Regions from separate parts of the Micromonospora pisi genome, predicted to be linked through region 3. Evidence: riboswitches for the same ligand, from Rfam matches in the RefSeq annotation. Region 3 holds a riboswitch; each other region holds the start of a gene.

Region 1 (2,239 bases), 1.2 Mb from region 3:
TTCAGCAGCGACCAGTCGCAGGCCCGGCCCTTGGGGTGCTCGAACGGCCCCCCGTTGCGGTGACAGCCGACGAAGAGGTTGAAGCCGGCCTTCTTCACCTCGTTGTACGCGTGCAGCGTGCGCGGGGTGATGCAGCCGCTGGTGGTCGGGTCGTTCTTGCTGCACGACTCCTTCGGCCAGCCACCGCTGGCCGTACGCGGTGCCGGTGCGGCCACCGCCGAGGTGGCACTGACCAGGCCGTTGGTCAGTTTTTTGCCGCCGACCAGGGCGAACGCCTTTTCGGCGTCCGACTTCTGTCGGGCGATCACGGCCTGCTGCTTCTCCTGCTCCTTGACCTCGGCATCGGCCAGGGCCTTGGCACGGTCGGCCAGTTCGCGAGCGGCGTTGAGTTCGTGCAGTTTCTGGTCGTTGACCGCGTTCATCTCGTCGAGCGCGACCGCCCGTTGGAGGAACGAGTCCGGTGACGCGCTGTTGAGCAGCACCGAGACCGCACCGAGCTTTCCGGTCCGGTAGGTGCGGGTGGCGATCTCGGTGACCTGTGGGGTCAACTCCTCGATCTGGGCCTCGGCCTTCTGGAGTTCGGCGGCGAGAACCCCCTGGCGCTTCTTTGACGCCTCGAGCGCGGCCTTGGCGTCGAGGAAGCGGCGGCCGGTCTGCTCCAGGACCTCGCTCAACAGCTGGCCGTCGGACTCGGCCGGCGCCGGTGGCGTGGCGGGCGCGGCCTGGGCCGCGGCGGAGAACGGCACCAGCAGGAGGGAAGCGGTGAGCAGAGCCAGGGCAGGGGTGAACCATCGGCGGAGGGGTGCCGTCATGCAGGATCCTTCCGTTGGTCGCCGACCGGGTTAGCTGACGGGTTCGGGATGGAAGTGATCCCTACCGCTTTCGCGGATTCACCCCGGGTACTCGGTTCCCCGGTTCGTCCATGGACGATTAGGCGACGGTCCCGCCGGCACCGGTTGGCGCCGATTGGCGTTGACCGCGAAGAATCCTACCGCGTGGATCGACATCTTGTGCACGCCCCGACCCGTACGAAAAGCGTTATGGGACAACGACTTTCGGTTATCATCCGCGTATTCGACAACGGCGTGTACCGCGGGTAATGGTGGTGCCGGGGATTGTCGTGTCAGCGGTTGCCGCCGCGTTTGCGGGACGGCTGCGTGTTTCGCGCCGACTGATTGGCGACCGCCTTTCGGGCCGCCGCCGCTCGTCGGGCGGCGGCGGAGGTGGCCGGACGACGGCGGTTCGCCGGGCCGGTGTTGATCCGGGCACCCCGTTTCGGTCGAACCACCAGGAAGACCATTGCCGCCACCGCGACCAGCAACAACACCGGCAGCAACCAGGTCATCACTCCACTGTCGCCGGTGGTGCCGCTGGCGTTCCCGGTGGGTGGCGGGGGCGGCGCGGTGGTGTGGGTGCTGGTGGTGCTGCCGGGATTCGCCGAGGACGGCGGCTCCGGGTTCTCGGCGGCGGCCACCAGCGCCGGATCGGCGGAGTTGGTTGGCGGGCTCCAGCCCTGCGGTGCGGCGGTCGGCGTACCGGAGTAGGTGAACTTGACCGTGCCGCGTACCGGTTCCCGGTCCGAGGCGACCGAGAGGTAGCTGGCGGTGTACTCACCCTTCTCCGGCCAGTGCGCCACCTGCACCAACGCGGCGTAGCCCGTGTGGTAGAGGCGCGGCTCCCACTTCCCGTTGACCAGGAACAGCTCGGTCACCGGGCGGTCGAGTCGTTTGTCCAGGCCGGGCCGCCAACCGGCGTCGACCCGTACGCCGCTCGGCGCGGTCACGGTGAAGTACGCGTTCGCCGCGGGCGCCTCGGTGAAGTAGAGCTCCAGCGCCTGCTTCGGTTGCGAGACAGTGGCGCCGGCCACCGGATCGGAGATCGCCAACTGTCCGTGCGCGGAGGCCGGCGACCCGGCCACGACGAGCGCGACCGCAGCGCCGAGAACGACGGCGAGCAGGCGGCATGCCGCGTGGACGGTAACCATCCGGGTCGATCGCATCGGCCCATCATGGTGGCTTCCGCTGTGCCCGGCAAGACGCTACAGTCGCTTCCCAACGTCTCGGGACCGGCCTGTCAGGGGAGATGTCGATGTTGCCCGCTATCGGCCGCCGCCGCGCGCTGGCCGCGCTGACCGGTGCGATCCTGCTCTCCGTCGCCGGTACCGGCTGCGGGTCGAGCGAGGCGCCGGCCGACCCGGGTTCTCCGGTCGAGGTGGCCATCACCATCACCGGCGGGCGGT
Region 2 (2,239 bases), 300 kb from region 3:
TCGGCCGAATTGCTTCCAGGAAGTATTCAGCCGAGGTCGAGCATGGGCGAGCGTGGCCACCCCATTCGCAAATGCGACATCCATTGCCTCCGGTAGGCAAGGGGGCACGGCCACCCCAGTCAAACCGCTCAGCGGGGCAACAAATACTTTCCGTGATCATGAAACGGTGCTCACAGATCGACCACAACAGCGGCATGGGTCACGGTTTTTGCAGGCCAAGCGGGGTTGGCAGGAGCAGATGCGGCCCAGTAACGTCAGCCCGTCTGGTCCGGCCAATAGTCACCGCGGGTGACACCGGAACAGACCCGCTGAGTCGTAATTGTTACGAGCCGGGGACCCACAGTAGTCATGGGGTGAATCCGCGAACCTTTGGTTCGCGGTAGGGCGAGCTTCCCGCCCGAATCCGTCAGCTAACCCGGTAGGCGGTCTCGGAAGGAGAACATGCTCCGTGCAGCGCAGTATCTGCCGTGGCCCCTCCCTCGGCCACGTCCCCCGACACCTGCCCTGGTCCGCCCGCACCGAGGCGCGGCCCAACACGCTGGATCACTAGGGCGCAGGCGTACGACCGTCGACGCGAGCAACGCGCGCGGTCGGTGACGCGAGTACGCGCGTGACCGGTAGGTGATACGGAAACGTACGGCATTCATTTGTCGTGCTCGGTCATCCGGTAACGCATTCCACCGCATCTGTGGTGGCGGATCAGCACACCCCGATCCGGCCCACCGGGCTGGCGGCTACTGCCGCCGGACCCTTTGCGCGCACTCGTCACGCGATTGGCCCCGGCAGAGACATAACGCCATCCCGAAACATGTGCCCCCGATCGCAGATCGGCACATCTGCGGAGGAAATTCAATGAAGCATCGTCAGCAACTGCGACTGCGTCGCATCGTGACCGCCAGCCCGTACCGGGCCAGCGTCGTCTCCGCCGCGGTCCTCGCGGTGGGCCTCACCACCGGAATTCTGCTCACCCAGGGCCACGGACCGGTCCAGGCGGAGAACCCGTCGACCGTCGCCGTCGCCGAGAAGATCGGCGGCCAGGCCGCCGGCGAGATGGCCCCCGCCCCGGAGGCGCCGGCGCCGACCGTCACCTCGGCGGCGCCCAGCGCTCCGCCGTCGACCCCACCCGCCACCACCAAGGCCCCGGCCAAGCCGGCCAAGAAGGCGCCGCCCGCGTCGAAGGTGCTCGACTACGAGTACGAGGCGCAGATCAACGGTTGGTACTGCGGGCCGGCAGCCACCCGGATCGCCCTCACCGCACGCGACCGGTCACCGAGCCAGGACGAGGTGGCTGCCGCCCTGGGCACCACCGGCAACGGCACCAACTCGGCCGACGACACCACGCGTGGCCTGAACCAGCTCGCCAAGACCGACTTCTACCGGAGCACCTTCATCCCCGGCGCGCCGTCCCCGGCCCAGATGGACCAACTCCAGGCTGACGTCGTACACGCGATCAGCAACGGGTACGCGGTCGTGGCGAACATCGTCGGCTCGGCGACCGACACCGAAGGCGGCTGGCACGCGTACGACGGCGGCCACTACCTGACCGTGGTCGGCTACCGCGACAACGGTCGGACCGTCCAGATCGCCGACCCGGCGTTCGTCAACGGGGTCAGCTCCTACTGGATGACCACCATCGACCTGGCCAACTGGATGGCCACCCGGGGCTACTCAGCCTGACCCACCCTCCCCCCGGCCCCGGGCTCCGACCGTTCTGGTCGGCGCCCGGGGCCATCCGTACCAGCGGGCCGGTCAGCGCCTTGCCACAACCATCCACGGATGCGTGCGTTGACACTGTCGTGACCATGGCCCACGCCGACCAGGCGAAGACAGATGACCGCAAGGTCCAATTGGTCGGTTGTATCCCTAGTCGCCATTACGAGTCGGTCACCGCGCGCCCGCGCGCCGAACGGAGGGTCCAGGTGTTGGCCATGCCACGTCAGGTGTCAGCTCCATGAGCCGCGTCGACGAACCGCTGACCCGGGCCGGGATCTGGGAGGCGGCCGCGATGACCATCGCCCAGCACGAGGACCGGGGCACCTCCTATGCCCCCGGCACCTGCGCCTGCTGCACCCCGGACGGCTGCGCCCAACTGCGCTGGGCGATCGAGGTACGGGCCGGTCGTGACCCGGACTATCCGCTCGCCGCGCCCGTGCCACCGGATCTGAAGTCACTGGGGTAAGGCGGGGACCGGACCGACTACGCCTCGATCGCGAGCCGGGCGAACTCGTCCGCCGCGCCG
Region 3 (2,239 bases):
GGGTCGGCTGGGCCTGCTCACCCACTCGACCGCCGGCTTCATCGACCCCGGCTTCTCCGGCCACGTCACGCTGGAACTCTCCAACGTGGCCAACCTGCCGATCACCCTCTGGCCCGGCATGAAGATCGGCCAGCTCTGCATCTTCCGGCTCTCGTCGCCGGCCGAGCACCCCTACGGCTCCGCCGTGTACGGCTCCCGCTACCAGGGCCAACGCGGCCCTACCCCCAGCCGTTCCTGGCAACGTTGGCAGACCTGGCCCACCCGCTGACCCTCCCTTCGCCCTAGGGCAGGTCCGCGCTGACGGAGATCCATCAGCGCGGACCTGCCCTGGATCGGCGGCGCAGGGGAGCGGGGGGGGAGGGGGTCAGGTGGGGCGGCCGAAGCTGTGGACGGTTGCGGTGTCGAGGCGCTTCATCTTGACCGGCTCACCGGCCTGGGAGGCGTGCACCACCCAGCCGTCGCCGACGTACATCCCGACATGGTGCAGGTCGGCGTAGTAGAACACCAGGTCGCCGGGGCGCAGTTCGGCCTGCTTGACGTACGCGGTGACCCGACGCTGGGCAGCCGCGTTGTGCGGCAGGGTCACGCCCGCCTTCGCCCAGGCGGCGAGCATCAGCCCGGAGCAGTCGTAGGTGTTCGGACCCGCGGCGCCCCAGACGTACATCTTGCCGATCTGCGCACAGGCGAACTTGACCGCGACGCCGGACGGACCGCCGGGATAACTCGACGGGCAGGGGGCTGGGCGGAGCGGGCCGCCGCCACCGTTGCCGTAGACCTTCAGCCGCAGCTTCTGCAACCGGTCGATCTCGGTGTCGATCTGCTTCTTCTTCGCGGCCAGGTCCGCCTCGGTCCGGGTGAGCTGCGCGACCAGGGTGTCCAGTGGTGCCTTCTGGGCCGCGAGCTGCTCCTTGAGGTCGACCACCGCCTGGACATCGTGCTGCTGACGGCGGGCGAACTGGTCGAGGATGGTGAGCTGGTCGGCGAGCATGGTCGGCGAGTCCGTGGTCAGGATCGCGTTGATCGCGGAGGCGTTGTCCCCCTTGTACGCCCGGACGGCCATGTTGCTGACCTTGCCCATGGCCTGGTCGATCTGGAGTTGCAGCGGTTGGATCCGCTTGGCCAGCGCGTCTGCCTGCTTCTTCTTGACGGCCAGGTCCTGGCGGGTCGCGTTGGCCTTCTCGATGGTCGGCTCTAGCTGGTTCCACGCCACGTCGATCTGCTTCTCGATCTCGGTGACCGACGGTTCGGCGTGAGCTGCGGTGGCACCGAGCAGAACAGCGGCGACACCGGCTATCGCGGCGAGTACGGAGGTACGGATGGGCCAACGGGTACGCGACCGGGTCATGTCCGGGTCGACCAGAGTCGACCGGAGGGACCTCGGCCGCGGGGCATGGCTAGCCACCGGGGTGGGCGCTCCTTCTTCCGGAACCGCCTACCGGGTTAGCTGACGGGTTCGGGCGGGAAGAGTGCGCCCTACCGCGAATATTCGCGGATTCACCCCGAGGTGTTGGTTCCCCGGTTCGTCGAAAACGATTCGGCGGGCCGAGCCGGTGCCACCCGGGCTGGGTGATCTGGTGCCGTCTCGGCGATCTCCCACAGTAGGAACGCTGTTATGGCTGTGCAACCCGTGACTGGAGTTGAACCGTTCCGTATATCAGACAATTACTTAGGGTGTGTCACCGTCGACAAAGGAGAGGCCCCTTGCTAACGGCGCCACCGCCAGCAAGGGGCCTGTCCTGACAAACTCGGGCAATTGCTGTTACTCAGCCAGGCCGACGGAACCCGGCGACCGGCATCACGTCAATCTTTGTCATCTTCACCGGCTGACCGGATTGCGGTGCGTGCACCATTAATCCGTTACCGACGTACATGCCGACGTGGTGCAGATCACCGTAGAAGAAGACGAGGTCGCCGGCGCGGGCGTTGGCCCGGCTGATCACCTGGCCCTCGTTCCACTGGGCACCCGTGTAGTGGGTGAGCTTCACGCCGGCCTTGCCCCAGGCGTACTGGGTGAGTCCGGAACAGTCGAAGTTGCTCGGCCCGGTCGCGCCCCAGACGTACATCTTGCCGATCTGCGCGCAGGCGGTCTTGACGGCGGTGCCGGCGGGGCCACCGGGGTACACCGCCGGACACGGCCCGATCCGCAACGCACCACCGGAGCTGCTCGACCCGTACGCGGTGAGCCGCAGCTTCTCCAGCCGGTTGATCTCGGCGTCGATCGACTTCTGCTTCGCGGAAA

What was found. Region 3 has a riboswitch for cyclic di-AMP ahead of BDK92_RS17500 (C40 family peptidase). Riboswitches for the same ligand answer to the same signal wherever they lie in the genome.
Region 1: another riboswitch for cyclic di-AMP. It lies ahead of BDK92_RS12095 (coiled-coil domain-containing protein); the one in region 3 lies ahead of BDK92_RS17500 (C40 family peptidase).
Region 2: another riboswitch for cyclic di-AMP. It lies ahead of BDK92_RS18725 (C39 family peptidase); the one in region 3 lies ahead of BDK92_RS17500 (C40 family peptidase).

The regions. Positions count from the first base shown of each region.
Region 1 covers NZ_RBKT01000001.1:2,945,053-2,947,291, reverse strand. The annotation lists gene BDK92_RS12095 (coiled-coil domain-containing protein) at 1-812, opposite strand, end outside; cyclic di-AMP (ydaO/yuaA leader) riboswitch at 816-947, opposite strand; gene BDK92_RS12090 (copper resistance CopC family protein) at 1,124-1,999, opposite strand; gene BDK92_RS12085 (hypothetical protein) at 2,089-2,239, shown strand, end outside.
Region 2 covers NZ_RBKT01000001.1:4,427,758-4,429,996, reverse strand. The annotation lists cyclic di-AMP (ydaO/yuaA leader) riboswitch at 297-440, shown strand; gene BDK92_RS18725 (C39 family peptidase) at 853-1,677, shown strand; gene BDK92_RS18720 (hypothetical protein) at 1,952-2,179, shown strand; gene BDK92_RS18715 (serine hydrolase domain-containing protein) at 2,197-2,239, opposite strand, start outside.
Region 3 covers NZ_RBKT01000001.1:4,132,566-4,134,804, forward strand. The annotation lists gene dcd (dCTP deaminase) at 1-268, shown strand, start outside; gene BDK92_RS17500 (C40 family peptidase) at 365-1,345, opposite strand; cyclic di-AMP (ydaO/yuaA leader) riboswitch at 1,415-1,550, opposite strand; gene BDK92_RS17505 (C40 family peptidase) at 1,764-2,239, opposite strand, start outside.